2 regions of the Nonomuraea sp. NPDC049625 genome follow, and region 2 is predicted to be linked to the other one. Evidence: riboswitches for the same ligand, from Rfam matches in the RefSeq annotation. Region 2 holds a riboswitch; the other holds the start of a gene.
The links. A riboswitch is a leader RNA that binds a small molecule or an ion and turns the genes downstream of it on or off. The one in region 2 is predicted to bind glycine.
Positions count from the first base shown of each region.

Region 1: another riboswitch for glycine. It lies ahead of gcvT (glycine cleavage system aminomethyltransferase GcvT); the one in region 2 lies ahead of gcvP (aminomethyl-transferring glycine dehydrogenase).

Region 1 covers NZ_JBFAOQ010000001.1:1,279,318-1,294,292, forward strand. The annotation lists gene AB0J87_RS06200 (histidine kinase) at 1-32, opposite strand, end outside; gene AB0J87_RS06205 (hypothetical protein) at 209-694, shown strand; tRNA gene AB0J87_RS06210 (tRNA-Leu) at 775-857, opposite strand; gene bcp (thioredoxin-dependent thiol peroxidase) at 963-1,436, opposite strand; gene AB0J87_RS06220 (DUF3618 domain-containing protein) at 1,589-1,918, shown strand; gene AB0J87_RS06225 (amino acid deaminase/aldolase) at 1,944-3,137, opposite strand; gene AB0J87_RS06230 (DUF6286 domain-containing protein) at 3,274-3,873, shown strand; gene AB0J87_RS06235 (hypothetical protein) at 3,920-4,468, shown strand; gene AB0J87_RS06240 (L-serine ammonia-lyase) at 4,488-5,864, opposite strand; gene gcvH (glycine cleavage system protein GcvH) at 5,920-6,309, opposite strand; gene gcvT (glycine cleavage system aminomethyltransferase GcvT) at 6,306-7,391, opposite strand; glycine riboswitch at 7,523-7,620, opposite strand; gene AB0J87_RS06255 (hypothetical protein) at 7,715-8,545, shown strand; gene AB0J87_RS06260 (gamma-glutamyl-gamma-aminobutyrate hydrolase family protein) at 8,557-9,246, opposite strand; gene AB0J87_RS06265 (3-oxoacyl-ACP reductase) at 9,281-10,045, opposite strand; gene AB0J87_RS06270 (aldehyde dehydrogenase family protein) at 10,048-11,391, opposite strand; gene AB0J87_RS06275 (glutamine synthetase family protein) at 11,401-12,771, opposite strand; gene AB0J87_RS06280 (FCD domain-containing protein) at 12,896-13,600, shown strand; gene AB0J87_RS06285 (hypothetical protein) at 13,647-14,402, shown strand; gene AB0J87_RS06290 (SGNH/GDSL hydrolase family protein) at 14,424-14,975, opposite strand, start outside.
Region 2 covers NZ_JBFAOQ010000005.1:506,716-521,690, reverse strand. The annotation lists gene AB0J87_RS24945 (FHA domain-containing protein) at 1-111, shown strand, start outside; gene AB0J87_RS24940 (MerR family transcriptional regulator) at 158-811, shown strand; gene AB0J87_RS24935 (bifunctional nuclease family protein) at 944-1,414, shown strand; gene AB0J87_RS24930 (MerR family transcriptional regulator) at 1,562-2,182, shown strand; glycine riboswitch at 2,301-2,400, shown strand; gene gcvP (aminomethyl-transferring glycine dehydrogenase) at 2,569-5,394, shown strand; gene AB0J87_RS24920 (hypothetical protein) at 5,570-6,160, shown strand; gene AB0J87_RS24915 (tetratricopeptide repeat protein) at 6,210-7,007, shown strand; gene AB0J87_RS24910 (hypothetical protein) at 7,154-7,504, opposite strand; gene AB0J87_RS24905 (alpha/beta family hydrolase) at 7,587-8,177, shown strand; gene AB0J87_RS24900 (DUF5999 family protein) at 8,179-8,370, opposite strand; gene AB0J87_RS24895 (TetR/AcrR family transcriptional regulator C-terminal domain-containing protein) at 8,571-9,131, opposite strand; gene AB0J87_RS24890 (hypothetical protein) at 9,246-9,644, shown strand; gene AB0J87_RS24885 (RNA polymerase sigma factor) at 9,756-11,129, opposite strand; gene AB0J87_RS24880 (hypothetical protein) at 11,297-11,611, opposite strand; gene AB0J87_RS24875 (AMP-binding protein) at 11,656-12,801, opposite strand; gene AB0J87_RS24870 (o-succinylbenzoate synthase) at 12,850-13,776, shown strand; gene menD (2-succinyl-5-enolpyruvyl-6-hydroxy-3-cyclohexene-1-carboxylic-acid synthase) at 13,773-14,975, shown strand, end outside.

The DNA of each region.
Region 1 (14,975 bases), on a different contig from region 2:
CGTCTCGACCACGCCCGCACCTTGCCGAACACACCATCACGATATGTACCGCCGTCTGACCGTTGTTCCGCCTGTAGGTGGAAGTGCGTCTACGACCCAGGTCTTACGTGGCGGGGAACAGACCGGGGTCTTACGCCGGGCTTACGGTGACTTGGGCATTCTTGTCTCTGGGAGCGCCCCTCTAGTGGGCGAGTAAAGGGAGATCGTGATGGCGGATCATGATCGCGACGCCGGGTCGCGCGGTGAAGAGGAAGCACCGCGCGACCCGACCCCTGACGACGATCTTCACGAGTCCGGGGCGCGGAGCCGGCTGAAGTACGGCGAGGCCCCTCCGGGCCCCGGATTCACCATGCCTCTCGCCCCGCCGCGGCATCCCGACTCCTACCGGGAGTTCTTCCGCCAGAAGCAGGCCCAGGTCCTCGGCGCCGGACTCATCGGCCTCGTGATCGGCGCCCTGCTGGGCGGCACCGCCGTTGCGGTGGTCAGCGGATTCGCGCACCGGGACGAGGTGCACGGGATGTACTGGCAGGAGCCGGACCGGATGCCCAGGCGTTTCCAGGTGCCCGAGCGCCTCGACGACTCCGCCTGCGAGGAGAACGGGAAGGACCGCGTCTTTTGCAGCTGGGTGGTGCCGAAGGCCCCGCGTTCTGACGTCCCCCCGGCCCCGATCCCGGTCCCGACCAGCAGCGGCTAGCCATTCTTTTCGCCAGGCCCGCAAATCATTCGCATATCGGCCACTGTTTTCAGGGAAATGGCCGGTCCGGTGCACAGGTGTGCGGGCGGGGGGACTCGAACCCCCACGGTGTCACCACCAACAGGACCTAAACCTGCCGCGTATGCCATTTCGCCACGCCCGCGCAGCCCCCGCCAATGCGGGCCTGACACAGTTTAGCGCTCTCAATGAGGAAGAGGAGCGTATGTGAAGGCGGGCGCGGGCCCTGCGGGAGGGCCCGCCGGGGTGGTCAGCTCAGGCCGAGCTTCTTCTTGAGCCCGGCCACGTGGCCCGTGGCCTTCACGTTGTAGAGCGCCTGCTCCACCTTTCCGTCCGCGTCGATGACGAACGTCGAGCGGATGACCCCCACGACCTCCTTGCCGTACAGCTTCTTCGGCCCGTACGCGCCGTAGGCCTGATGCACGGTCAGGTCGGGGTCGGACAACAAGGGGAAGGTCAGGGCGTCACGTTCGGCGAATTTGGCAAGTTTTTCCGGTTTGTCCTTAGACACGCCGAGAACGACGAAACCTTCGGCCGTCAACTGGCCGAGGTTGTCGCGGAAGTCGCAGGCCTGCTTGGTGCAGCCGGGCGTCATCGCAGCAGGGTAGAAATAGAGGATCACCCGCTTGCCGCGGTAGGCGTCAAGCGAGACGGCCTCGCCGTCGGCGGTGGGTAGCGTGAACTCGGGCGCGGCGTCGCCGGGCGCGAGCTTGGTTTCGGTCAATGGGCCCTCCTGAGTTCCTTCCCGCCAACCTACCGGCCTGGCCGCCGTGCCGTACGGCGCGCCGACCTGACAGACTGATCAGCACCACGAACGACGGAGCTCGCACGGCACGCGGAGCGGGCGCGGCCAAGCATGAGGCCGAGAGGAGAGCCATGGCTGACACCGATCCGGACGAGTTGGAGCGGCGGATCGCGCGGACACGCGCGGAGTTGGCGCAGACGGTGGACGCCATAGCCGACCGGGTGAGCCCCAAGCGGGTCGCCGAGCGCACGGTGTCCGACGTCAAGAGCAGGGCCACGCACTTCGTGGCGTCCGTGGGCGACGCGCTGGGGGTGACGCCGCGGCCGGTCGAAGCCGGCGAGCATCCCGATGAGATGTGGGAGGAGGAGCGGCCCGACCTGGCGCCGGTGCTGATAGGGATCGGCGCGGTGCTGGTCGTGGGGGCGGCCGTCATGCTCTGGCGCCGCCGCCGGCGCCGCTGACCCGCAGGGGGCTCGCCGGGGGCCGTCAGAGGAAGGTCCGGCCCTCGCCCCGGTACGTGGGCACCGACTCCACCAGCGTGTCGCCGTCGATGAGGTGGAGCGCGTCGAAGCGCTCGCACATCTCGCCCGCCTTGGCGTGCCTGAACCACACCCGGTCCCCGATCCGCAGATCCTGGGCCGCCTGGCCGAGCAGCGGGGTCTGCACCTCGCCCGCCCCCTCGTCCCGGGCGTAGCGCAGCCCGGCCGGCAGGTACGGCTGCGGCAGGCGGCTCTGGCCCGGCGTGCCCGAGGCCAGGTAACCGCCGCCGAGCACGGTCACGGTGTCCACGCTCGGGCGGCGCACCACCGGCAATGCGAAGAGCGCGGCCGGGTGCCCGGTGAAGCGGCGGTAGAAGTCGAACAGCCTCGGGTGGAAGAAGCCGGATCCGGCCGCCACCTCCGTGATGGCCTTCTCGCGTACGGTGCGCTCGACGGACCCGGTGCCGCCGCCGTTGACGAACTCCAGGTCGGTGATCTGGCGGACGGCGTTCACGATGCGGCCGCGTCTGAGGATGAGGTCCCTGGCTGAGCGGGCCTGCATGATGCGGACGGCGCGGGTGTAGGCGGCGTTCGCGGGCGGGTCGTCGCCGAGCCCGGCGATCTGGGCCTCGTACGCCATCAGCCCGGCCACCCGGAACCCGGGGCGCTTGGCGACGGCGGCGGCCAGGTCGGCGGCCTCGTCGGGCTCGCGGATCGGCGAGCGGAGCACCCCAGCCCGAAATTTCCCGCCAAAGGCGATATATCCGGCGTCGATGTCGATGCAGGTCCGGATCTCGGCCCGGGGGCTCACTCCGGCCACGGCCGCCTCGGTGAAGTCCAGGTGGGCGGTCGAGTCGATGGCCAGGGTGATGTGCCTGGCCGCGTTCTCGTCCCCGGCCAGTTCGGCCAGCGCGTGCCGGTCGGCCGTCGGGTAGGCCACCAGGATGTCCGTGAACCCGTGGGAGGCCAGCCACAGCGCCTCGGGGAGCGTGAAGGCCATGATGCCGCGGAAGCCGTCCATGGCCAGGATGCGTTCGAGCACGGGGCGGCTGCGGACCGACTTGCTGGCCACCCGGATCGGCTTGCCCGCCGCCCGCCGTACGAGGTCCGCCGCGTTGGCCCGCATGGCCGCCAGATCGAGGATCGCGAACGGCGGCTCGAGGACCGCTGTGGCGCGGTCATAGCGCTGGCGGTCGTCCATATGGGCAGCGTAACGGCATATCGGGCAAATGAATATGAGTGTTGTTCACCTTGTTGGCCGCCCCGTAATGTTCGGGCAAACGGGCGGCGGGGGCGCGGTTCCGGCCCCGGGGGACCCGTGTACGTGTGTCGTTGTGATGACCACGCTTCAGCAGACAGTCCCCGGCGCCGCCGTCCCCGCGCGGCACACCGGGCTGCGCCGGGCGAGCAGGGTGCTCAGGCCGGCGCGAACCCTCCCTGGAGCCCTCGTCGCGCTCACGCTGGCCGCCGGGCTGGGGGCGACGGCGGCCGAGATCGTGTCAGGGCTGCTCGGCCACCGGCTCGGCTGGGTCCCCGTGAACAGACTGGTCGAGCTCGCAAGCAGGACCACCTGGCCCGAGCTGGCCACCGCCGCCGCGGGCATGGTGGGCGCGGGCACGTTCATGCTGCTGCTGGCGATCGTGCCCGGCCAGTCGAGGCTGGTGCCGGTGGAGACGTCCGACCCGCGGACCGTCATCGGCATCACCCGCTCGGGCCTGCGCCGCACGCTCCGCGCGGCCGCCCAGCAGGTGCCGGGGGTGGACCGGGCCCGGGTACGGCTGCGCAGGAGCACCATCGAGGTCACGGTCATGACGGGGACGGAGAGCTCCGGCACGATGCTCAGGCAGGTCGGCACGGCGGTGGGCGACCGGCTGGCGGGCGTGGGAACGCTGGGCACGGGCGAGGTCGTGGTCCGGCTGCGCAGAAAGGGGGCCTGATGCCCGAACGCACCGAGAGGCCCCGGCCACGCGGAGAGGCGGCCTGATGCCCGAACGTACGGACGCGCAACGGACAGCCCCGCGCGGCAAGGGGGCCGCGATGCGGCAGTACGCGGGCAACCGCGTCGGCCTGGCCATCGTGGGCGTCACCCTGCTGGGCCTGGGCGTGTACGCCTGGCTCCGCGGCCACGGCCGCTTCTTCGACCTGCCCGCCACCGCCAAGGTCCTCCCGAACCAGGCCCGCCGGGTGCTGGCCGACGAGCCCTGGCCCCTGTGGGTGCTGGCGCTGAGCTTCCTGCTCCTGTCGCTGGTCTCGCTCCGCTGGCTCCTGCTCAGCCTCGGCTGGGGCCGCCGCGGCGCTCGCAACGGCACGGGCACCGCGATGCTCTTCGTCGGGCTGAAGGGCGTGGAAGGGCTGGGCCGGTCGGCGGTGCGGGTCACCGAGAACGGCCTGCGCGTCACCCTGACGTGCCCGTCCACCGCGGACGTGGGCGCGGTGGTGAGCAAACTGGACCACGACATCGTCGGCAGGATCCGCCGCGAGGTCAGCGACGACGAGGCGAGCACCGTCGTCCGCCTGCACGTCCGCCGCTGACCCGGCCGTCAGAGTGCGCTCAGCACTCGATCACGTTGACGGCCAGGCCGCCGCGTGAGGTCTCCTTGTACTTGTCCAGCATGTCCCGCCCGGTGTCCCGCATCGTCTTGATGGCACGATCCAGCGGCACGAAGTGGCGGCCGTCGCCGCGCAGGGCGATCCGGGCGGCCGTGATGGCCTTGTTGGAGGCCACCGCGTTCCGCTCGATGCACGGGATCTGGACCAGGCCGCCGATCGGGTCGCAGGTCAGGCCCAGGTTGTGCTCGATGCCGATCTCTGCCGCGTTCTCGACCTGCTCGGGCGTGCCGCCGAGGGCCTCCGTGAGGCCGGCCGAGGCCATCGAGCAGGCGGAGCCGACCTCGCCCTGGCAGCCCACCTCGGCGCCCGAGATCGAGGCGTTCTCCTTGAACAGCACGCCGATCGCGCCCGCCGTCAGCAGGAAGCGGACCACGCCCTCCTCGTCCGCGTGCGGGACGAAGCGGGTGTAGTACGTCAGGACGGCCGGGATGATGCCGGCGGCGCCGTTGGTGGGGGCGGTGACGATGCGGCCCCCGGCGGCGTTCTCCTCGTTGACCGCCAGCGCGAACAGCGCGACCCAGTCCATGGCCTGCAGTGGGTCCTTCTCCGCCGGCTCCGACTGCAGGCGGCGGTGGAGCTGATTGGCGCGGCGCTTGACCTTGAGACCGCCGGGCAGGACGCCCTCCTTGGAGATGCCCCGGCGCACGCACTCCGACATGACCGCCCAGAGCCGCAGCAGGCCCGAGCGGATCTCCTCCTCGGTGCGGCCGAACGCCTTCTCGTTCTCCAGCATCAGCGCCGAGATCGACAGGCCCGTGTTGGAGCAGTGCTTGAGCAGCTCCTCGCCCGTGGTGAACGGGTAGGGCAGGACGGTGTCGTCCGGCTTGATGCGGTCGGCGCCCGTGGCCTTCTCGTCGACGACGAAGCCGCCGCCCACCGAGAAGTAGACCTTCTCCCTCAGCTGCCCGCCGTCGGCGTCGTACGCGGTGAAGCGCATGCCGTTCGGGTGCTCGGGCAGCGAGATCTTGCGCTCGAAGACGAGGTGCTCGCCCACGACGAAGCGGATCTCGTGCGTCCCGTACAGCCTGACCGTGCCCGACTCGCGCATCTCGGCCAGGCGGCCGTCGATGGAGTCGACGTCGACGAGCTCGGGCTTCTCGCCGGACAGGCCGAGCAGGACCGCCTTGTCGCTGCCGTGGCCCTTGCCGGTCAGGCCGAGCGAGCCGTACAGGATGGCCTCGACCCGCGCGACCCGGGAGAGCAGGCCGTCGTCGTGCAGCCCGCGGGCGAACTTGTGCGCGGCCGCCATCGGGCCTCCCGTGTGGGAGCTCGACGGGCCGATGCCGATCTTGAAGAGGTCGAAGACGCTGATCGCCATTGATGGCGCCCTTCATGCTGGTGCCGGGGCCCGTCGCAGGGCCCCGGCAAAAAGGTCAGGAATCGCCTGAGGTGAGTGCCTTGTACTCCTCGGCGGAGAGCACGTCCTCGGCGTCGCCCTCGACGCGCACCCGGAACATCCAACCGTCGCCGTACGGGTCACTGTTGACCAGGCTCGGGTCGTCGACCACGGCCTGGTTCACCTCGACGATCTCACCCCCGACGGGAGTGTAGATCTCGTTCACCGACTTGGTCGACTCCACCTCGCCGACGGAGTCGCCCGGCTCGACGGTCGAGCCGACGTCGGGGAGCTGCACAAAGACGACGTCACCAAGAGATTCGGCGGCGAAGGCCGTGACGCCGATGGTCACGGTGAGGCCGTCGTCGAGGCCGGCCACCCACTCGTGCTCCTTGGTGTAGCTCAGGTCGTCAGGGATGTTGCTCACTTGTTCCTCCTGTAGAAGGGCAGCTCTACCAGGTCCATAGGTTCATGGCTGCCCCGGATGTCCACGGCCAGGCCTGACTCGGCCTCGGTGTCCACGTAGGCCATCGCGATGGGCCTGCCCAGGCTCTGGGAGGGCGCACCGCTGGTGACCTCGCCGACGACGGCGCCGTCTTTGGTGACCGGGTAGCCGTGGCGCGGCACCCGGCGTCCCCGCGCGACCAGGCCGACGAGCCGGCGCCGGGGCGGGTCGTCCTTGATCGCCTCGAGCGCCGACCGGCCGACGAAGTCGCCCGGCTTGTCGAATTTCACCACTCTGCCCAGCCCCGCGTCGAACGGGGTCAGCTCGACGCCCAGTTCGTTGCCGTAGAGCGGCATGCCGGCCTCGAGCCTGAGGGTGTCGCGGCTGGACAGGCCGGCGGGCTTGAGGCCGTGCGGCTCGCCCGCCGCCATGAGCGCGTGCCAGAGCGGCACCGCGTCCTGGTTGGCGACGAACAGCTCGAACCCGTCCTCGCCGGTGTAGCCGGTGCGGGCGATCAGCGCCTGCCGCCCGTCGACCAGGTCGGGCAGGCCCGCGTAGTACTTGAGCCCGTCGAGGTCGGCGTCGGTGAGCGTGGCGAGGATCTCCTGGGACCGGGGCCCCTGTACGGCGATCAGCGCGTACTGGTCCGACCGGTCCTCGACCAGCACGTCATACGCCTTCGACCGCTCAATCAGCTCTTTTGCCACTTTTTCGTAGTTCGAGGCGTTTGCCACGACCATGAACTCGTCGTCGTCGAGCCGGTAGACGATGAGGTCGTCGAGCACCCCGCCCCGCTCGTTGACGATCATCGTGTATCTGGCCCGCCCGGTCGCCAGCGCCGACAGGTGGCCGACCAGCGCGTAGTCGAGCGCCTGCCCGGCCTGCGGCCCGGTCAGGAAGATTTCGCCCATGTGGGAGAGGTCGAACAGCCCGGCCGCCTGGCGAACGGCGTTGTGCTCCGCGGACTCGCTCCCGTACCGGAGCGGCATGAGCCACCCGGCGAAGTCGGTGAGCGTGGCGCCGAGGCTCTCGTGAACGTCTCGTAGCGGTGTTGGTCGGGACATTTCTCGCACCTCTGGACAGGATTGGATGCCAGCATCCTCCCCCTCTGTCATCGATGCCTGAGAGCTTCGCCCGAGTTTTGCCGGACTTTCACCTTCGGCGAGGCCCGCGGGCCTGCTTTCCAGAGGTCACCAAAGGCCGTGCGGTCCTTTGCCTTGAGAGGTTTGCGGGGAGGGCTTGCTCCTTCAGGGACCCTGACCGGCTGCCAGGGCGCTCTCCCGCACGGTTTCGCCGGTGATGCCCGTCAGCCTAGTGCCGCGATGGGGTTGTTGTCGCGTTCTGATCGCTCATGAACCACTCCGGGGGGTGGTGACGTCGAAAGGATATGAATCGGCGAACGGCGACTTTCGGCCTGCTGACCACCCTGGCCCTCGCGGGCTGCGGCGCATCGGAGGCCGGGTCCCCTCCCCGTTACGAGGCGAACCTGACGGTACTCGAAGGCGGCGGGCATGGACCGCAGCTGTGCGTGATGGTCATGGAGTCGGCGCCACCGCAGTGCGGCGGTCCGGACGTCGTCGGCTGGGACTGGACCAAGGTGGATCACGAGTCGCAGCGCGGCGTGAAGTGGGGCGAGTACCGCGTCGTGGGCACCTGGGACGGCACCAGGCTGACGCTCACCGAGCCGCCGGGCGCCCCCAGGAAGGCGGCCTCCGCTCACGAGGAGGACTTCACCAGCCCGTGCCCGGCGCCGGAGGGCGGCTGGCGGCCGGTCGATCCCGCCAAGGCCACGCAGCAGGCGCTGGACCAGGCGATGGCGCGGGCCGGTACCGCCGAGGAGTTCGCGGGCGCCTGGTTCGACCAGAGCTACATGAAGGGGCTCCCCGCTGAGTCGCCGGAGGCGAACGACCCGCGGCGGCTGGTGCTCAACCTGAGGTTCACCGGCGACCTGTCCGGCCGCGAGGCGTGGATCCGCGAGGTGTGGGGCGGCGCGCTGTGCCTCAGCGGCGCGGCGCGCAGCCAGAGCGAGCTGGAGGCGATCCAGCGGGAGGTCCAGTCCGAACTGGGCGACGGTCTCGTCTCGGTGTCGTCCAGCGTGCGGGGCAACCAGGTGAACGCGCAGGTCTGGGTGGCCACCGACGAGCAGCGCCGCGACCTGGAGGCCAAGCACGGCGCCGGGGCCGTGGCCCTGAACGGTGTGCTCGGACCGGTCGAATGAGCCCCGGGAGGTCAGCAGGCTGACACGAGCGCCTCGAAGAGGGCGCCGTCCTCGGCCGCCTCGGGGTGCCACTGCACGGCCACGGCGAAGGGGGCCGAGTTCAGCTCGACCGCCTCGATCGTGCCGTCGCCGGCGGTGGCGGTGACCGTGAGACCGGGCGCGAGCCGGTCGATGGCCTGGTGGTGGTAGTGGGGGACGGTCACGGGCTCCGTGCCCAGCGCCTTGGCCAGGCGGCTGCCGGGGACGGGCGTGACGGGCAGCGGGCCGAACCGGCCGGGGGCGGGGGAGTGGCCGTTGTGCCCCACGACGTCAGGGAGGTGCTGGTGGAGGCTGCCTCCGAGGGCGACGTTGAGCACCTGGAGGCCGCGGCAGATGCCGAGGTACGGCAGGCCGGAGTCGAGGGCCGCCGCGATCAGCCCAAACTCCGCCTGATCACGAAATTTGCGGATATAGCCGGTTTGATCCCCAGGCTCCTGCCCGTACCGGGCCGGATCGACGTCCCCGCCACCGGCCAGGATCAGGCCGTCCAGGCGGCCGACGACCTGCGCGGGTTCGCCGGCCGGCGGCAGCACGATCGGCTGCCCGCCGGCGCGTACGACCTGCTCCACGTACATGTACGGCAGGAGCGCCACGGTCATGTCCCAGACCGTGAACTTCGCCGGCTCCACGTACGACGTGATGCCGATGACGGGACGCTGCACGATATGACCCCCGGGAAACCAGACCGGACCAGAGCTAGAGCGGCGTGACGTAGGCGCCGGAGATGCCCCCGTCCACCAGGAACTCACTACCCGTGATGAACGACGCGTCGTCGCTGGCCAGGAACGCCACCGCCGCCGCGATCTCCGAGGCCTCGGCGAAGCGCCCGACGGGGATGTGCACCAGCCGCCGCTGCGCCCGCTCCGGGTCCTTGGCGAACAGCTCCTGCAGCAGCGGCGTGTTCACCGGCCCGGGGCACAGCGCGTTCACCCTGATGCCCTCCCGGGCGAACTGCACGCCCAGCTCGCGCGACATCGCCAGCACGCCGCCCTTGGACGCCGTGTACGAGATCTGCGACGTCGCCGACCCCATGACGGCCACGAACGACGCGGTGTTGATGATCGAGCCCTTGCCCTGCCGTCGCATGTACGGGATGGCGTGCTTGCAGCAGAGGTAGACGCTGGTCAGGTTCACCTCCTGGACCCGGCGCCAGGCGTCGATGCCGGTCTCCAGGATCGAGTCGTCGTCGGGCGGCGAGATGCCGGCGTTGTTGAAGGCGATGTCCACGCTGCCGTAGGTGTCGAAGGCGGTCCGGAACATCCTGACGACGTCGTCCTCGTCGGTGACGTCGGCCTTGACGAAGAGGCCGCCGACCTCGTTCGCGGCCTTGACGCCGGCCTCCTCGTCGACGTCCACGCAGACGACCTTGGCGCCCTCCTCGGCGAACCTGCGTGCCGTGGCCAGCCCGATGCCGCTGCCCGCGCCGGTGATGACGGCCACCCGATCCTGCAAACGCTGCACTTTCACTCCCAGGAGATGAAGACGTTCTTGGTCTCGGTGAACGCCGCCAGGGCGTCGGGGCCGAGCTCCCTGCCGAGACCGGACTGCTTGAAGCCGCCGAAGGGGGTCCAGTAGCGGACCGACGAGTGCGAGTTGACCGAGAGCGCGCCCGACTCGACGGCCCTGGCCACGCGTAGCGCCCGCCCGACGTCGCGGGTCCAGATGGAGCCGCTCAGGCCGTACGGGGTGTCGTTCGCGATGCGTACGGCCTCCGCCTCGTCCTCGAAGCGCACCACGGACATGACAGGACCGAAGATCTCCTCGGTGAAGGCCGGGTCGGTGAGCTCCGGCGTCAGCACGGTCGGCGGGAACCAGAAGCCCCTGCCCTCGGGGCAGGATCCCTGCAGGTAGGGGGTGCCCTGGACGAAGCCGCGCACCCGGTCGAGGTGTTCGGCGCTGATCAGCGGGCCCATGTCGGTGCCCTCGTCGAGCGGGTCGCCGACCGTGACGCCCCGCACGGCCGCCGTCAGGCGCTCCATGAACTCGTCGTACACCTCGGCCTGGACGAGGAGGCGGGAGCGGGCGCAGCAGTCCTGGCCCGAGTTGTCGAAGACCGCGTACGGCGCGGTCCTCGCGGCCCTGTCGAGGTCCGCGTCGGCGAAGACGATGTTGGCGGACTTGCCGCCCAGCTCCAGCGTGACCCGCTTGACCTGCCGGGCCGCCTTGGCGGCGATCTCCTTGCCCACCTCGGTCGAGCCGGTGAACACGATCTTCGCCACGCCGGGATGCTCGACGAGCCGGGCCCCCGCGACCTCCCCTGCCCCAGGCAGCACCTGGAGCACCCCCTCGGGGAGGCCCGCGGCGAGGGCCAGCTCCGCCAGCCTCAGCGCGGTCAGCGGGGTCCATTCGGCCGGCTTGACGATCACCGTGTTGCCGGCCGCGAGCGCCGGGGCCACGCCCCAGGTCATGATCACCATGGGGAAGTTCCACGGCACGATGACGCCGACGACGCCCAGCGGCTCCTGGAACGTGATGTCCACGCCGCCCGGCACCGGGATCTGCTTGCCGTGGTTGCGCTCGGGGGCGCCGGCGTAGAAGTGCAGCACGTCGCGGACGTTGCCGGCCTCCCACCGGGCGTTCCCGATCGGGTGCCCGGAGTTGGCCAGCTCCAGCCGCGCCAGCTCCTCGCCGTGCTCGTCCACCAGGCCGGCGAACCTGCGCAGCAGCCGCGCCCGGTCCCCGGGCGACACCTCGCGCCAGGTCGCGTACGCGGCCCTGGCACGCTCCACCGCCCGGTCCACCTCGGCGGCGTCGGCCAGTTCGACGTCGGCCAGGACGTCTTCCGTCGCCGGATTAACGATCTTCATGTGCTTCTTTCACATCCGCTCGAAACCACGGAACAGCTCCCAATCCGTCACCGCCGCGTCGAACGCGGCCAGCTCCACGCGCGCGTTGTTCGCGTAGTGCTCGACCACGTCCTCGCCGAACGTCTCGCGGGCCAGTTTCGACCCCTCGAACAGCGCCAGCGCGTCCCGCAGCGTGTGGGGCACGCTCTCGGCGCCGGAGTCGTAGGCGTTGCCCTCGAACGCGCTCTCCAGCGGCAGCTCGTTGTCGATGCCGTGCAGCCCGGCCGCGATCAGCGCGGACACCGCGAGGTAGGGGTTGACGTCGCCGCCCGGCACCCGGTTCTCCACGCGCAGCGACGGGCCGTGGCCGACGAGCCGGAGCGAGCAGGTGCGGTTGTCCACACCCCACTTGACGGCCGTGGGCGCGAAGCTGCCGGGGACGTAGCGCTTGTAGGAGTTGATGTTGGGGGCGTACAGGAGGGTGAGCTCGCGCAGGCAGGCGAGCTGCCCGGCGATGAAGCGGGCGCCGAGCGGGGAGAGCCCGTACGGCCCGTCGCCCGCCATCACCGGATCCCCGTCGCCGCCGCGCAGCGAGATGTGGATGTGGCAGGAGTTGCCCTCGCGCTGGTTGGGCTTGGCCATGAAGGTGATCGACCTGCCCTCCTGGGCGGCGATCTCCTTCGCGCCGTTCTTGTAGATGACGTGGTGGTCGCAGGTCCTGAGCGCCTCGTCGTAGCGGAAGGCGATCTCGTGCTGGCCCAGGTTGCACTCGCCCTTGGCGGACTCGACGTACAGGCCGGAGCCTTCCATGTTCTGGCGGATCCGCCGCAGCAGCGGCTCGATGCGGGCGGTGCCGAGCAGCGAATAGTCCACGTTGTAGAGGTTGGACGGTGACATGTCCCGGTAGCCGCGCTTCCAGGCGTCCTCGTAGCTGTCCTCGTAGACGATGAACTCCAGCTCGGTGCCCACGTACGCGGCCAGCCCCCGCTCGGCGAGGCGGGCGAGCTGCCTGCGCAGGATCTGCCGGGGCGAGGCGGTCACGTCGCCGCCGCCCTCCCAGGCGAGGTCGGCCATCAGCATGGCGGTCCCCTCGTGCCACGGCACCCTGCGCAGCGTCGCGAGATCCGGCTTCATCACGAAGTCGCCGTAGCCCCGCTCCCAGGACGACATCGCGTAGCCGCCGACGGTGTTCATGTCCACGTCGACGGCGAGCAGATAGTTGCACCCCTCGGAGCCGTGGTGCAGCACCTCTTCGAGGAAATAGCGGGCGGACAGCCGCTTGCCCTGCAGCCTGCCCTGCATGTCGGCGATCGCGAGGAGCACGGTGTCGATGCGCCCGAGCGCCACCTCGTCGCGCAGCTCGCTGACGGAAAGGAACCCGGTGCTCGATCGCTCGCTCACGCTATCCCCGCTCCGATCTGGTCAGAGGCGCTTTCCCGTTGATTGGGCTAGTCTTAGACCATTGATGTGTACGCGGGATCCGTTGTCAAGACCTGAGGACACGTTGGACGAGTCGGCGCGTTTGATGACGGTGTTGCGCCCGGTGCGGGCCGGCAACGCCTTCGAGGAGACGGTGGAACGGCTGCTCCAGGCCATCAAGCTCGGTGTGGTCCCGCCCGGCGACAAGCTCCCGCCGGAGCGCGAGCTGGCCGTGCGGCTCGGCATCAGCCGGGTCACCCTGCGCGAGGCGATCCGCGCGCTGTCGGAGGCGGGCTACCTCGACGTGCGGAGGGGCCGCTACGGGGGAGCCTTCGTCACCTACGTTCCCCCCAAACCGGACGCGGGCGAGTTGCGGCAGGTCGTGGCGGAGATGGGCAGCGACGACCTGTCGGACGCGCTCACGTTCCGCCTGGCGGTGGAGTGCGGGGCGGCCCAGGTGCTGGCCGCCTCCCGCCTCGCGGAGGACAGGCGGGAGGTGCTGCTCCGCCGGCTGTCGGAGCTGAACGAGGCCCCGATCGAGGACTACCGCCGCCTCGACACGGCCTTCCACCTGTCCATCGCCGAGCTGACCGGCTCCACCCTGCTCGCCACGGCGTGCGCGGACGCCCGCTCGCGGGTGAGCGACCTGCTGAACGCGATCCCCATGCTCCAGGTCAACCTCGATCATGCCGCGAGCCAGCACCAGGCGATCGTGGACGCCATCCTGGCCGGGGACCCGGACGGGGCCCGCCGGGCGGTGACCGAGCACCTGGAGGGCACAGCTGCCCTTTTGCGGGCCTTCCTCGCTTGACGGTCTAGAAGGTGCAGGGGCCCTCGTACCATCTCTTTCTAGAGTCATGGAGAACTGGTTCGAGCACAACATCGTCGCCACAGGACGGCTGCCGCTGTTCTGTTATTTCGTCACGCTCATCGTGGCGTTCATCGCCACGCGCATCAACGTCCGCCTGATCAGGGCGAAGGTCGGCTGGTTCCGCAACCTGAACGTGGGCGAGATGCACATCCACCACATCGTGTTCGGCGTCGTGCTGATGCTGGTCGGCGGGGTCAGCGGGCTCATCGTGTCCTCCGCCTCGCAGGTCGGCTACGCCGTCGCGGCCTCCATCTTCGGCATCGGGTCGGCGCTCGTGCTGGACGAGTTCGCGCTGATCCTGCACCTGCACGACGTGTACTGGGAGGAGGAGGGGCGCACCTCGGTGGACGCGGTCTTCATCGCGATCGCCGTCACCGGCCTGCTCCTCATCGGCCTACGTCCCCTGACCTGGGACTACGGCACCCTGGTCAACCCCGGCGCGCTCATCGTGGCCAACCTGGCGCTCGCCGTCGTCACCCTGCTCAAGGGCAAGATCTGGACGGGGATGGCCGGCCTGTTCGTGCCGCCGATGCTGGTGGTGGGCGCGCTACGGCTGGCCCGCCCCGGCTCCCCGTGGGCCCGCTGGTTCTTCGCCCAGCGCTCGCCGCGCAAGATGGCCAAGGCCATCCACCGGGAGGAACGGTGGCGGCGGCCGGCGATCAGGGCCAAGATCGCCTTCCAGGAGTTCCTCTCAGGGCGTCACGATCTCCCTTCCACGCGGCGCGGCCGTCGGCACACCTGAGCCGGATGACGGGGACCTCGGCTACGACGACCCGGAGGTGCCGGACACCGACTGACCTCCGGCGATCACCGGGGTGAGCAGCGGGCGTTTGGCGGTGCGGCCGTCGCCGGAGGACCGGCCGCGGAGGCGGCGGCCGATCCACGGGCCGGCGAAGGTGGCCAGCCAGCGCAGCTCCGTCGACGCCGCGCGCCAGGCGCCCGGGGCGGGCAACGGCGTCAGGGGCGCCATCCACGTGTCGTCGCTGCCGGGCAGGCCCAGGGCGTGGGCGACGGCGGCGGCGAAGCGGGTGTGCCCGGCCGGGCTCGCGTGCAGCCGGTCGGCGCTCCACATCCGGGCGTCCGTGAAGTCGAGCGGGAACGTGTCCAGCAGCGTGACCCCCGGGCGGGCGGCGGCGGCACGTACACGGGCGTTGAACTCGATCAGCCTGGGCCGGAGCGGGCGGGCCATCGGCGCGATCCTGGCGATGTCGGGGAAGGTCATGGTGACCACGTGCACACCCTCGGCGGTCAGCCGGACGATCATGTCCTCCACGATGCCCGCCACTATGGCGGCGTCGAAGCCGGGGCGGATGAT
Region 2 (14,975 bases):
ACCTACGTCAACAGGGAACGCATCGAGGAGGTTCCCCTGCACTCCGGAGACGAGGTGCAGATCGGCAAGTTCCGCCTCGTCTTCCTGATGCGGACCCACGCCGGCGCATGATCGAGCCGAGCGAGCGACTCGTGGACGCGCCGTCCCGGGAGGTCACATGACCTCCCAGGCGGCACGCTCTCACATGAGCATCGGGGAGGTGCTCGCGCTCCTGCAGGGCGAGTTCCCCGATGTGACGATCTCCAAGATCCGCTTCCTGGAGGGTGAGGGGCTGATCGAGCCGGAGCGCAGCCCGTCCGGCTACCGCAAGTTCACTCACCTGCACGTGGAGCAGCTGCGCTTCATCCTGCGCGAGCAGCGCGACCATTACCTGCCGCTGCGGGTGATCAAGGACAGGATGGCCGAGAGCTTCGGCCGTCCGCGCGCCGTCCAGGAGAAGACGGAGGTCCGGCTCAGCCGGGCCGAGCTGCTCGAGGCGGCGGAGATCGACGACGAGACGCTCACCGAGCTCGAGGACTACGGGCTGCTCGCCCCGGTGGCCAGGCGCTACGACGAAGAGGCGCTCAACGTGGCCCGCAGCATCGGCGCGCTGGCCCGCTTCGGCCTGCGCGCCCGCCACCTGCGGGCGGTCAAGGCCGCGGCCGAGCGCGAGTGCGGGCTCGTCGAGCAGGCGGTCGCGCCCATACTCAAACGGCGGGCCCCCGGCGCCATCGGGGAGGCCGACGAGGTCGCCAGGGAGCTTTCCACACTCCTGCTCGACCTGCACGCATCCCTTGTGCGGTCGGGGATCCGGTCCGTACTGGGGCGTTGAGACCCTGGCGAGCTGGGAGGCGGAGGCGCATTCCATGCCCGCCGGGTGTTACGTTGAATTGCAGTAGCCAGTCAGCAGTAGCGACCCGCAAATAGCTGTGCCGGGTGACCGGTCAGGAATACGGAGCAGCCCGTGTTGCAGATGGAGGTCGTGGGCGTTCGAGTCGAAATGCCCACAAATCAGCCGATCGTCTTGCTCAAGGAGGCACACGGGGAGCGGTTCCTTCCTATATGGATTGGCATGACCGAGGCGACGGCCATCGCGCTGGCCCAAGCGGAGGAGCCACCGCCGCGTCCGCTCACCCACGACCTCTTCCGAGACGTGCTGAGCGCTCTGGGCGTCGGCCTGCGAGCGGTCAACATCGTCGCCTTGCGCGACGGCATCTTCTTCGCCGACCTGGTCTTCTCCAACGGCGTGGAGGTGAGCGCGCGGCCGTCCGACTCGATCGCGCTCGCCCTGCGCACCGGAGCGCGCATCTTCGCCAGCGAGGAGGTCGTCCAGGAGGCCGGGGTGATCATCCCGGACGACCAGGAAGACGAGGTGGAGAAGTTCAGAGAGTTCCTTGACACGATCACTCCCGAAGACTTCGGCAGGGCGGGGTAGGTATTTCGGTGCATTTACGCTTCACGACGCGCCGAGCCGGATCGTTGACTGAGCATGGTCACGGTCCTACGGTGCAAGTGAAACCCGTGGTCGCCCTTTACGAACCCCCAGATCAGGCCGCGGGATGAGAGAAAGCCGGAGGTCCGCGTGGCGGTCAGCAGCGGCGAGGGAAAGACGGCCGGCCAGGAAGATCCGGTTCGGCGCGAGAGCGCGCGGCAGCGTGCCGGAGAGCAGGGCCTGCTCTTCGACGAACAGCCGGCGTCGCTGCCGGCGGACATCGGATACCGCGGGCCGACGGCCTGCGCGGCGGCCGGCATCACCTACAGGCAGCTCGACTACTGGGCGCGCACGGGCCTCGTGGAGCCCACGATAAGAGCCGCGCAGGGCTCGGGCTCCCAGCGGCTCTACAGCTTCCGGGACATCCTGGTGCTCAAGGTCGTCAAGCGGCTCCTCGACACCGGGGTGTCGCTGCAGCAGATCCGTACGGCCGTCCAGCATCTGCGTGACCGCGGGGTCGCCGACCTCGCGCAGATCACGCTCATGAGCGACGGCGTCAGCGTCTACGAGTGCACCTCGGCCGACGAGGTGATAGACCTGCTCCAAGGCGGTCAGGGCGTGTTCGGCATCGCGCTCGGCCGGGTCTGGCGAGAGGTCGAGGGCTCCCTCGCGGAGCTGCCGGGGGAACGAGCGGCGGTCGAGGACAGCGTCCCGGCCGACCACCCCGCTGACGAGCTCGCCCGCCGTCGCCGCGCGCGGCGCCTCAGCTAGCACACCCCCTTCTGCCGTGGGCCGCCGGACGCGGCCCACCGGGCAATCCGCACATAACGCATCGACGGGGAAATTCATGCGTAACGCGGAGGGTTGTAATCTAGGACAGCAAGGCTGACGACCCCGTGCGGGAGAGTCCCTGGGACCCGCCGGTCTCAGGGCGCCGAAGGAGCAACCCTCCCCGGAATCTCTCAGGCACCCTGTACCGCTCGGGTGAGGCAACTCTGGAAAGCAGGCGCGCCCGCCAGGCGTGCCTCACCGACGGTGCAAGCCCCGTTCCCGGGGTGAAGCTCTCAGGTCGCGGCGTCGCCGCGCTGACAGAGGGGGAGACCCGGCATTCGCCCGCGCCACGGCGCCGGTCTCCATAGCCTCGGGAGGCACTGTCCATGACCGACCTGTCAGCTCCGCCGTTTTCGTCCAGGCACATCGGCCCATCCGCGACCGAGCAGCAGCGCATGCTCGAGGCCGTGGGCTTCGAGTCCGTGGCGGATCTGGTGGCCGTGGCCGTCCCCGAGGCCATCAGGGCCAAGGACCGGCTCCAGCTGCCCGCCGCCGTCGGCGAGGCCGAGGCCATCGCCGAGCTGCGCGCCCTGGCCGGGCGCAACCGCGTGCTCACCTCCATGATCGGCCTGGGCTACCACGACACGATCACCCCCGCCGTCATCCGGCGCAACCTGCTGGAGAACCCGGGCTGGTACACCGCCTACACCCCGTACCAGCCGGAGATCTCGCAGGGCCGCCTCGAGGCGCTGCTGAACTTCCAGACCGTCGTCTCCGACCTGACGGGCCTGCCCGTCGCGGGCGCCTCCCTCCTCGACGAGGCCACGGCCGCCGCCGAGGCGATGACCCTGGCCCGCCGCTCGGGCAAGTCCAAGAGCAGCGTGTTCGTGGTGGACGCCGACGCGCTGCCGCAGACCAAGGCCGTGCTCGCCACCAGGGCCGAGCCCCTGGGCATCACGCTGGTGGAGCACTCCCTCGAGGGTGGGCTGCCCGAGTGTTTCGGCGTGCTCGTCCAGTACCCGGGCGCGTCCGGGCGGCTGCGCGACTTCCGCGCCGTGGCCGCCGCCGCGCACGAGGCGGGCGCGCTCGTCGTGGCCGCCGCCGACCTGCTGGCCCTCACCCTCGTGGCCGCGCCCGGCGAGCTGGGCGCCGACATCGCGATCGGCTCCTCGCAGCGGTTCGGGGTGCCGTTCGGGTTCGGCGGGCCGCACGCGGCCTACATGTCCGTACGCGAGGGCCTGCAGCGCCAGCTTCCCGGCCGCCTGGTGGGCGTGTCGGTGGACGCCGACGGCGACCCCGCGTACCGGCTGGCCCTGCAGACCCGCGAGCAGCACATCCGCCGCGAGAAGGCCACCAGCAACATCTGCACCGCGCAGGTCCTGCTCGCCGTCATCGCGAGCATGTACGCCGTCTACCACGGCCCCGAGGGGCTGCGCCGGATCGCCCACCGGGCGCACCGGCACGCCGTGGCCCTGGCCGGCGGGCTGCGCCAGGCGGGCCTGGAGGTCGTGCACCGCGAGTTCTTCGACACCGTGCTCGTACGCGTGCCCGGCCGGGCCGCCGAGGTGGTCGCCGCCGCCGTCGAGCAGGGCGTGAACCTCTGGCGCGTCGACGACGACCACGTGTCGATCTCCTGCGACGAGAAGACCGGCGCCGCCGAGGTCGCCAAGGTGTGGGCCGCCTTCGGCGTCGAGCGGGCCGGCGTGGCCCTGGACGCGGACGCGCTGCCCGCCTCGCTGGCGCGCGAGTCCGGCTACCTCACCCACCCGGTCTTCCACAGCCACCGCTCCGAGACCGCCATGCTGCGCTACCTGCGCAAGCTGCAGGACAAGGACATCGCGCTCGACCGCTCCATGATCCCGCTCGGCTCCTGCACGATGAAGCTGAACGCGACCACCGAGATGGAGCCGATCACCTGGCCCGAGTTCGCCGCGATCCACCCGTACGCGCCGGACGACCAGGCCGAGGGCTACCGCGAGCTGATCGGCACGCTGGAGGGCTGGCTGGCCGAGGTGACCGGCTACGACCGCGTCTCCATCCAGCCGAACGCCGGCTCGCAGGGCGAGTTCGCCGGACTGCTGGCCATCCGCGCCTACCACCGCGCCAACGGCCACGGCGAGCGCGACGTCTGCCTCATCCCGTCCTCCGCCCACGGCACCAACGCCGCCAGCGCGATCATGGCGGGCATGCGGGTCGTGGTCGTGGCCTGCGACTCCGACGGCAACGTGGACCTGGCCGACCTCGACGCCAAGATCGACAAGCACCGTGACGCGCTGGCCGCGATCATGGTGACGTACCCCTCGACGCACGGCGTGTACGAGGAGACGATCACCGAGGTGTGCGCCAAGGTGCACGAGGCCGGCGGCCAGGTCTACGTGGACGGGGCCAACCTCAACGCGCTGGTCGGGCTGGCCAAGCCGGGCGAGTTCGGGGCCGACGTGTCCCACCTCAACCTGCACAAGACGTTCTGCATCCCGCACGGCGGCGGCGGACCGGGTGTCGGCCCCGTCGCGGTCCGCGGCCACCTGGCGGCCTTCCTGCCCGGCCACCCGCTGCACGACGGCACGCCGGTGGGCCCCGTCTCGGCGGCCCCGTACGGCTCGGCCGGGATCCTGCCGATCTCGTGGGCGTACATCAGGATGATGGGCTCCGAGGGCCTCACGGCGGCCACCGAGCAGGCCATCCTGTCGGCCAACTACCTGGCCAGGCGGCTCGCCCCGCACTTCCCCGTGCTCTACACGGGGCGCGGCGGGCTGGTGGCCCACGAGTGCATCGTCGACCTGCGGCAGATCACCAAGGAGACCGGGGTCACCGTGGACGACGTCGCCAAGCGGCTCATCGACTACGGCTTCCACGCGCCGACCATGTCGTTCCCCGTGGCGGGGACGCTGATGATCGAGCCGACCGAGAGCGAGGACCTCGGGGAGCTCGACCGGTTCGTGGACGCGCTGATCGCGATCCGCGGCGAGATCGACAAGGTGGCGTCGGGGGCCTACGACCCGGCGGACAACCCGCTGCGGAACGCGCCCCACACGGCCGAGTCGGTCAGCGCCGACGAGTGGAACCACCCGTACACGCGCGGCGAGGCCGCCTATCCGCTGCCGTCGGTGCGGGACGGGAAGTACTGGGTGCCGGTGCGCCGGATCGACCAGGCCTACGGGGACCGGAACCTGGTCTGCTCCTGCCCGCCGCTGGAGGCTTACGAGGACTAGGAGCCTTGGGCGTGGGTCCTCGTCGCTTCGCGTAGGAGGACTAGGAGCTCACCGCGGGCGCGGCTTCACCACCGCGCCCGCGCCGATCACGGGCTCCCCTGGCGGGCGTCCGTCACCCCGTGGGGGGCATCGCGGGGGCCGGGTTGGCGTGGGATCATCGGCTGGGAGGCCGGTGATGGGCGACGGCGTGGTGGGCGACCTGGCCAAAGGGCAGGTATGCCTGTTATCCGGGCTGGCCGTCTGCCTGGTGATCATGCCTGGATGCCTCTCCTTCAACTGCGGGATGAGCGACTTCGGCGTCCACTGGCGCACGGTCGTCCCGTACGCCGTCGGGTTCCTCGGCGCGGCCCTCTACACCCGGAGAGCGCTGCGGGCCGCCGCGCCCGCCCTCCCCGCGCCGCGGTTCGTGGCGGTGGCCGGGGACTCGTTCGCGGTGCTTCTGCTGGGGATCCTGCTCACGCCTTACACCCTCGGGAGCGGCGTGCATTGGGTACACAGGTCGTTCGGGGCGGCGTTGTTCCTGCACGAGCTGGTGCTGGCGGTGCGCATGGTGTCGTGGGCGTCCACCGGGGCGGCGCTGGTCGGCTTACAAGTGGCCGCCGGGGTGGCCTCCGGCGTGTCGGTCGTGCTGGCCGAAGGGCCGCTGGTGGTGGGGCAGGCGGTGTTCCAGCTCGCGTTCGGGCTGGTCATGATCAGGACCGTACGCCTGCTGCTGCGCAGGGGTCCGAAGCCGGTCAGTCCTTCCGCGTCAACTGAGCAGACATGATCGACAGAAATGGTTAGGCTCGGTGCGACCGTCGCCAGAAGGAGCTCTCTTGACGTCCTCAGAGCTGGAGACCCCGCCCCTCGACGCCGCCCGCCGCCTGGCCGAACGCGGTGATCTCGACGGCGCCGCCGCCATACTCGCCGAGCTGGCCGCCGACCCCCACGGCCCGGACCGGGCCCAGGCCGCGGTGGGGCTCGCCGTGGTGCTGGAGGAGCGCGGCGACGTGGAGGCCGCCAGGGCCGCCGCCAGGACCGCGCTGGCCACCGGGCATCCCGAGTACGCCGCCCAGGCCGCCTGTCACCTGGCCCAGGGGTTCGAACGGGAGGGCCGTGCCGAGCAGGCCAGGGCCGCCTGGCAGGCCGTCCTGGGGGTCGGAACGGCCGCATATGTGCCGCTTGCTCACCTCGCGCTGGCCCGGCTCGCGACGGCCGTCGGCGACCTGGACGAGGCCGAGAAGGAGCTGCGGGCCGCCATCGAGGGCGGCGACCCGGGCGTCGGCGCGCGGGCGGCCCAGGAGCTGGCCGACCTGCTGCTGGAGCACGGGGAGCCGGGGGCGGCGGCCGACGTGCTCCTGGACGCGCTGGAATACGCACCGGCCGAGGAGGTGCCGGGGCTGCGGGTCCAGCTCGGGATCACGCATCTGGAGCTGGCCTGCGCGGAGTTCGCGGAGACCGTCGAGTACGGGGCGGACCCGCAGACCGGCGCCCTGGCCATCGAGCTCCTGGCCCGGACGCTGCCGCTGCGGGGGCGCGCCGACGACGCGGGACGGGTGTGGTCGTACGGGCTGGAGCACGAGGACGAGACCCTCGCCGCCGAGGTCCGCCTCCGCTACCACCGCGACGCCTGACGCGCTGGCCGGCTGTGCCCGCCTGACGCACGCCCGACTGCCGAGCCCGTTCGGCGCGCCCGACCGGAGAGAGGCGTCCGGGCGGGGGAAAGGGCGGGGGCGCTCCCGTAGGCCTCCGCCGGGTTTCCGCCGTGCTTCCGCCGGGGTCAGTTGCGGCGCATGATGGCCGCGGCCGAGGCCACGTTGATGACCACGATCGCGATCCACGTGATCGTCAGCCCCACCAGCCCCGCGTTGCCGGCCGCGATGGCCGTCAAGGGGATGCCGATGCCCATCGAGCCCAGCGCGATCGGGATCATCGCCGCGCCCGGAGGGCTCTTCTGCCGGTGCGGCGTGGCGCCGTGGTGGTCCAGCTCGGAACGTACGCGGGCGGAGATCGTGGCGTCGAGCCGCTCCACGAACGACTCGACGAGCGCGGCTTCGTACTCGGGACCGAGGTCCCGGCGGGCGTCCAGGGTCGCCTGGAGATCATCCCGGATGGGGCGCTTATCTGGCATGACAGCAATCATCCATCGCCGGCGCCACGCCGTCATCCAACCTGAGGGCTAGGGCGCGATCCTCCCCAGGTACGGTGCTGGCATGGAGGTCATGACCCCGCGAGGGCCCGCGCTCGTCCAGGTGGACGAGGTGGCGGACCCGCGGCTGCTGCTGGTGCTCACCCACGGTTCGGCCGGGGGAGTGGACGCTCCCGACCTGCTCGCCGTACGGGACGCCGCGCTCGAGTCCGGGGCCGTCGTGGCCAGGGTGACGCAGGCGTTCAGGGTGGCGGGGGCGCGGGCGCCGGGGTCGGCGGTCAAACAGGACGAGGCGTGGGAGATCGTCCTCAAGGAGGTGCGTACGCTCTGGCCGGGGCTGCCGCTGGTGCAGGGAGGGCGGAGCAACGGGGCGCGGGTCGCCTGCCGTACGGCCGGGGCGGTCGGCGCGGCGGCCGTGGTGGCGCTGGCCTTTCCGCTGCACCCGCCCGGGAAGCCGGAACGCTCCAGGGCCGACGAGCTACGCGGCGCCGGAGTGGACGTGCTGGTGGTCAACGGGGACCGGGATCCGTTCGGCGTGCCGGACGCCGCTGACGCGGCACGCCTGGTGGTGCTGCCGGGGGAGGGACACGACCTCAAGAAGGACCCCGCCCGAGTGGGCGAGGTCGTGGCGGAGTGGATAGTCCACTACGCCTAGTTCACGCCGCGCCGACCACGGGTCGGTGTGGTGCGATGGCGGCGCCGCTGGGCAGCAGTTCCCCGGTGTCCTCGAACAGGACGACACCGTTGCAGAGCAGGCTCCACCCCTGTTCGGGGTGGCAGGCCAGAGTGCGTGCCTTCTCGCGGTCGGGCGCCTCGGCATCCGGACAGGCCGGGTCGTGCGGGCACATCGGCGTGCCTCCGATATCTCGTGGGATGCTCCCGTTGGGAGGGGCGGGAGCCGGCTCGGGTAATTGTTCTGGCAAGTGTGCGACGGATGTCACGCTCCCGGACATAGTCCATCAGGACTGTTACAGAAGGGATCCCCGTTCGTGTGACCTTCGACACAGCGTGCCGTATGCAGGATAACGGTCCAAGCGCGACACGCGCACTACGTTTGCAATCCCTTGAGCAGAGCGTCGAGTCCGCGCTCGAAATCGATATCGGCCCTTTCGTCCCGCCTGACCCATTCATCAACCTCAGGATCGGCCCAGCCCGACTGCTGCACCTCGACGGCCACGCTGCCGAAGACGAAGGCTCTCAGCGCCCGTACGGCCTCCGCGGCGTCGGTCAGCCCGCCGTCGGCGAGTTGCTCCGTCTGCTCCCTGATGGCGATGGCCGTGGCGCCCTTGGGGGGCTTGGTCAGGGCCAGCGCCAGCACGCCCGGATGCTCGCGCAGCAGCTCCCGCCCCGCCCGGCACCAGGCCTTGGCCGTCTCCTGCCAGGTGGCCGCCTGCTCGACGCGGACCGCGGTGACGTGCTCGGCCAGGGCGTCCATCAGCGCCTCCTTGCCCCTGGGCAGGTGGTGGTAGATGGCCATGGCCTCCACCTCCAGGGCGTCGCCCAGGCGGCGCATGGTGAGCCGGCGCAGGCCCTGGCTGTCGGCGATGTGGAGTGCGGCCTCGATGATGCGCTCGCGGGAGAGCGGGACGGGCGGTCTCTTGGCGGGCATGGAGATCATCTTACTTCGTAAAGCCGGTCGCGCCGGGTCGATTTCCCGCTGTGTCGTATCACGGCGTACCCTTGGCGGTTGAACGAGTGCCGGCTGTGTGAAAGGGCAGGGTCGATGGCGTTTTTCCGTCCGCGGGTGAGCCGGGAGGCCGAGGTTCGCTACCACGCGGACCAGGAGATCTCCAAGAGCTTCCCCGAGTTGCTCGACAAGGCCCGGGAAGCCGAGGAGACGCTGCGTGTGCTGCGCGCCGCGGCGGCCGATGAGATCGAGCTGATGGCAGCCGGGCGGGCCTTCGACCGCGCGCTGACCGACGCCCTGCGCGCCGCCGAGGCGGGGCAGCGGGCCACGTTCGGGGTGAAGGCCTACGACGACCGGATCGCGCGCCGCAAGGCCAAGGCGACGCCCGCCGGGTCGATGTGGACGGCCGAGGTCGACCGGTTGCGCACGCTGCGCGAGGACAACCGGATGTGGGGGATCCCGCGCGTGCCGCGCCCGGTGCCCGCGACCCTCTGACGCTCCGCCCGTCCCACGGGCATAAAACCCACGGGCATAAACCCACGGGCATGAACACGGGCATGAAGAAGCCCCGGCGCAGCCTCCCTCGTTGTGCCGGGGCTTCGGTTTTCAGCTCGCCCAGTCCAGCAGCGGGCGGGTGTTGCTGGGGTGGCGGAGCTTGGAGAGCGACTCCTTCTCCAGCTGGCGGATCCGCTCCCGGGTCAGCCCCAGGTGCTTGCCGATCTCGTCCAGCGTGTGGGGCTTGCCGTCCACCAGGCCGAAGCGGAGCGCCATGATCCTCGCCTCCCGGGGCGAGAGGTTGTCGAGCACGCCGCGCAGCTGGTCACCCAGCAGCTGACGGTCGACGATCTCCGAAGCCTCAGGCGAGTCCACGTCCTCGATGAGGTCGCCGATCGTGGTCTCCCCGTCCTCGCCGATCGTGGCGTTGAGCGAGATCGGCTGGCGGCTGGTACGCAGCAGCTCCTCGATCTGGTCGGGCGTCCTGTCCAGCTCGACGGCCAGCTCCTCGGGCGTGGGCTCGCGCCCCAGGCGCTGGTGCATGTCACGCTCGACGCGCGACAGCTTGGACAGCATCTCCAGCACGTGCACGGGCAGCCGGATCGTACGGGCGGAGTCGGCGAAACCACGCTGGATGGCCTGCCTGATCCACCACATGGCGTACGTGGAGAACTTGAAGCCCTTGGTGTAGTCGAACTTCTCCACGGCCCTGATCAGCCCCAGGTTGCCCTCCTGGACCACGTCCAGCAGCGACATGCCGCGGTCGGTGTACTTCTTGGCGACCGACACCACGAGCCGGAGGTTGGCCTCCAGCATGTGGTCCTTGGCCCGCTTGCCGTCCTCGATCACCAGGAGAAGGTCGTCCTGGGCGGAGACGGACAGGTCGGGCTCTGTCTCCATCTTGTACTCGGCGTACAGGCCCGCCTCGATCCGCCGGGCCAGCTCGACCTCCTGCGCCGCGGTGAGCAGCGTGCGGCGGCCGATGGACTTGAGGTAGGTGTGCACGGAGTCGCCCATGGCCGACTGTGTGTCGTCCAGGTCGATCTGCTCGTTCTCGATCTCGGAGTCCTCGGGGCTCAGCTCGAGGTCCTCCGGCACGTCCTCCTCGTGCTCCGGCTTGGGCTCGGGGCGGGTCACGGCCTTGGCGGCCGCCTCGGTGGAGTTGGCCGGGGCGCTCTTCACCGTGCCGTTCCTGGACGGGGCGGTTTTTGCCTCCGCCGCCTTGCGGCCGGTAGTCTTTGCACGCGCGGGCTTCCTGGGGGTCTTCCTCGGGGCGGTCTTGCTGAGAGACGGCTCGTTCTCGGCGGCCAGGCTCACACCGCTCTCCGAGAGCTCACGCAGGATCGTGCGGCCTTCAGAGGGGCTGATGCCGGCGTCGGCGAACGCGTCACGCAGCTCCGCGAGAGAAAGGTGACCCTGGGCTCGCCCTCGTTCAATGAGTTGGTCGAGAGTCGCAGATGGGGTCGCTACGGCGGTTCTGGGCATGAGGACACCTCCTCCGTACGGAGTCGAAGCGATCAGGCAGGTTGTGGTGGGGCGGCTTCGGTCCGCACGGCGCACCAGTATCAATAACGCCAATCGCTGTCATTTGTTCCCGGTGGGACGAAAAAGGGGCGGATCGCCCGATAGACGAACCGCCCCTCCCGTCAGTCCTATTCCCGGATCTTGATCTCCCCGGCCGACACCTCGGGCATGGGCATCGGCTGGGCGTCCTGCAGACGCTGGTCCGTCCAGTAGTCGACGACCGCGTCGGGGTCCGGGTTGACATCGCGGGAGACCACGATGCCGCCGTCGCTGGTCGTGGGCGTCGGGCTCGAAGTCGGCGGTGCCTTCTCCACCACGGCTCGGGTCTCCTTCGCGACCTGGTCGAGCTTGCCCGCCGAGGCGGCCGCCGCGACTGAGGCGCCTCCGACGACGATGACGCCGACGACGGCCGCGGATGCCCACATCTTGCGGGTCTGATCCATGAAGGCTCCCTCCCTCTCCCCAACTAAGACGCAGCCGCAACTCATCAGGTTCCTGCCCGGAGCCGGACGAAGTCGGTCTTCCCGTTCGGCAACAGCGGCAGCTGGGGCACCAGGCGCAGGCTGCGCGGGGCGGCATGAGGGGGAAGCCTATCGCGGCAGAACGCCCTCAATTGAGGAAGCGTGAGTGGCGTGTCGGGATTGGCGGGCACCACGATGGCGGTGACCAGTTCGCCCCACTCGGCGTCAGGCGTGCCGATCACGGCCACATCGGCCACCTCCGGGTGGGTGCCGAGCACCTGGGCCACGGCGGCGGCCACCACCTTCTCGCCGCCGGTGTTGATCACGTCGTCGGCCCGGCCCAGCACGCGCAGCCGGCCGCCGGCCATTTCGCCCAGGTCGGAGGTGCGGAACCAGTCGCCGTCGAACGGGTCGGCGGCGCCGAAGCGGTAGCCGGAGAACAGCACCGCGCCGGCGATCCTGATCAGCCCGTCCTCACCGATCTTGACCTCCACGTTGTGAAGGGGCCGGCCGTCGTAGACGCAGCCGCCGCACGTCTCGCTCATCCCGTACGTCGTCACGATCCGGGCGCCGAGGCCCCGGGCCCGCTCCAGCAGTCCCGGCCGGGGCGCGGCGCCGCCGAGCAGGATCGTGCGGAACACCGACAGGTCCGCCCCCAGCTCGACCAGCCGGTGCAGCTGGGTGGGGACGAGGGAGACGTGGTCGGCCCCCGAGCCGAGCACCTCGTGCGGGTCGAACCGGGCGTGGATGATCGGCTCGCTCTCCGACAGCAGGGCGCGTACCAGGATCTGGAGGCCGGCGATGTGGGAGACGGGCAGGCAGCACAGCCAGCGCTCCCCCTTGGAGGCCGCCACGTGGCGCAGGGAGGCGGCGGCCGAGGCGCGCAGGGCGGTGGCCGAGAGCATCACGCCCTTGGGGGCGCCGGTGCTGCCGCTGGTGGCGATCACGACCGCCACGTCGGAGGGGACGCCCTCGCCGTCGCTCTGGAGCGCGCCGTCGGCGTGCGTGGGGCGCAGCGCGGCCAGCGCGGCCTCGGACTGGCCCGGCGCCAGGGGGAGCACGGCGGGTCCCTCGCCGCTCAGCGCGTCGCGGATCGCCGCGTACAGGGCGGGTCCGGGAGGCTGCACAATGGCATGCAGCGGACGGTCCGGATGCGACGGGTTCCTCCACATGCTCGTAAGGTTAGTGGCGACAGGTCGGACAGAGGCGCAGGGAGGGTCGTGACGCGTTCTCCCGTGGTCTTCCGCATCCCCATGCGCACCCGGTTCCGTGGACAGACCGTCAGGGAAGGCGTGCTGCTGCACGGTCCCGCCGGGTGGGGGGAGTTCTCCCCGTTCCCCGAGTACGGCCCGCGCGAGTGCGCCCGCTGGCTGGCGTGCGCCCGCGAGGCGGCCTTCGAGGGATGGCCGGAGCCGGTGCGCGACAGCGTCCCCGTCAACGCGACCGTGCCCGCCGTGGGGCCCGAGCAGGCCCATGACATCGTCCGGCGCTCGGGCTGCGGCACGGCCAAGGTCAAGGTGGCCGAGCGGGGCCAGACCTTCGACGACGACGTGGCCAGGGTGGAGGCCGTACGCGACGCGCTCGGGCCGGGCGGCCGGCTGCGGATCGACGCCAACGGCGCGTGGGACGTGGACGAGGCGGTGCGGCGGCTGAAGCGGCTCGACCGGTTCGACCTGGAATACGCGGAGCAGCCGTGCGCCACGCTGGAGGAGCTGGCGGCGGTGCGGCGGGCCTGCGACGTGCCGATCGCGGCCGACGAGTCCATTCGCAGGGCGGAGGACCCGCTGCGGGTGCGGGCGGCCGAGGCTGCCGACATCGCGGTGGTCAAGGTGCAGCCGCTCGGCGGGGTGCGCGAGGCGCTCAAGGTGGTGGAGGCGTGCGGGCTGCCCGCCGTGGTCTCCAGCGCCGTGGAGACGTCCGTCGGGCTGGCCGCGGGGCTGGCGCTGGCGGCGGCGCTGCCGGCGTTGCCGTACGCGTGCGGGCTGGGCACGATGGCGTTGCTGGCGGGCGACGTCGTGGACGACTCCCTGGTGCCGGTGGAGGGATCTCTGACGGTACGACGCCCCCCGGTGGATTTTCAGCATTTGTCGGCTTTTGAGATTGAATCTCCCCAGTGGCTTCGCCGGATGCAGGAGGCGTCACTTTGAACCCCGCTACCGCACTGGCCACAGTCCTGGTCGACGAGCTGGTGCGCTGCGGCCTCACCGACGTGGTGCTGGCCCCCGGCTCGCGCTCCGCCCCGCTGGCGCTGGCGCTGCACGCCGAGTCGCGGGTGCGCCTGCACGTGCGCATCGACGAGCGGTCGGCGTCGTACCTGGCGCTGGGGCTGGCCAAGCGCGGCGAGCGGCCGGTGGCGCTGATCTGCTCGTCCGGCACCGCCGTCGCGAACTTCCACCCCGCCGTGATCGAGGCGAGCGAGTCGGGCGTGCCGCTGCTGCTGCTGACCGCCGACCGGCCGCCCGAGCTGCGCGGCACGGGCGCCAACCAGACGATCGACCAGATCAAGCTGTTCGGCTCGTCGACCCGCTGGTTCGCCGAGGTAGGGGTGCCGGAGGACCGTCCCGGGCAGGTCGCCTACTGGCGCTCGCTGGCCTGCCGCGCCTACCAGCGCGCGTCGGGCCCGTCCGACCCCGGTCCCGTGCACCTCAACCTGGCCTTCAGGGAGCCGCTGATCCCCGACGGCGACACCGCCTGGTCCGAGCCGCTCGACGGCGGCGGCAACGGCCCGTGGGTGCGCGCCAGGGTCGCGCCCCCGCCCGTCGCCCTGCACATCGCGCCGACCAGGCGCGGCGTGCTGGTGGTCGGCGACGGCGCGGCCAACGTGCGCCGGTACGTGGCGGCGGCGGGCATGGCGGGCTGGCCGGTGCTCTCGGAGCCCAACGGCGGCGGCCGCTACGGCGACCACGCGATCTCCACCTACCACTACCTGCTGGGCATGCCGGAGTTCGCGGACACCCACCGGCCCGACGTGATCGTGACGCTGGGGCGGCCGGGGCTGTCGAGGCCGCTGCTGTCGTGGCTGAAGCGGGCCGGCGAGCACATCGTGGTGGCGCCCGACCTGGGCCGCTGGCCCGACCCCACCCGCTCGGCCACGCAGGTGGCGCAGGCCGTGGAGATCCCGGTGGCGGCCGGCGACGACTCGTGGCTGCACGCCTGGCGGCAGGCGGACGCGGTGGTCAGGTCGGCCACGGACGCGGTGCTGGACGCCTCGGGCACGAGCGAGCCGCGCCTGGCCAGGGACCTGGTGGACGCGCTGCCCAACGGCGCGCTGCTGTTCTGCGGCTCCTCGATGCCGATCCGCGACCTGGACCAGGCGATGCGGCCGCGGCGCGGCATCAGGCTGATG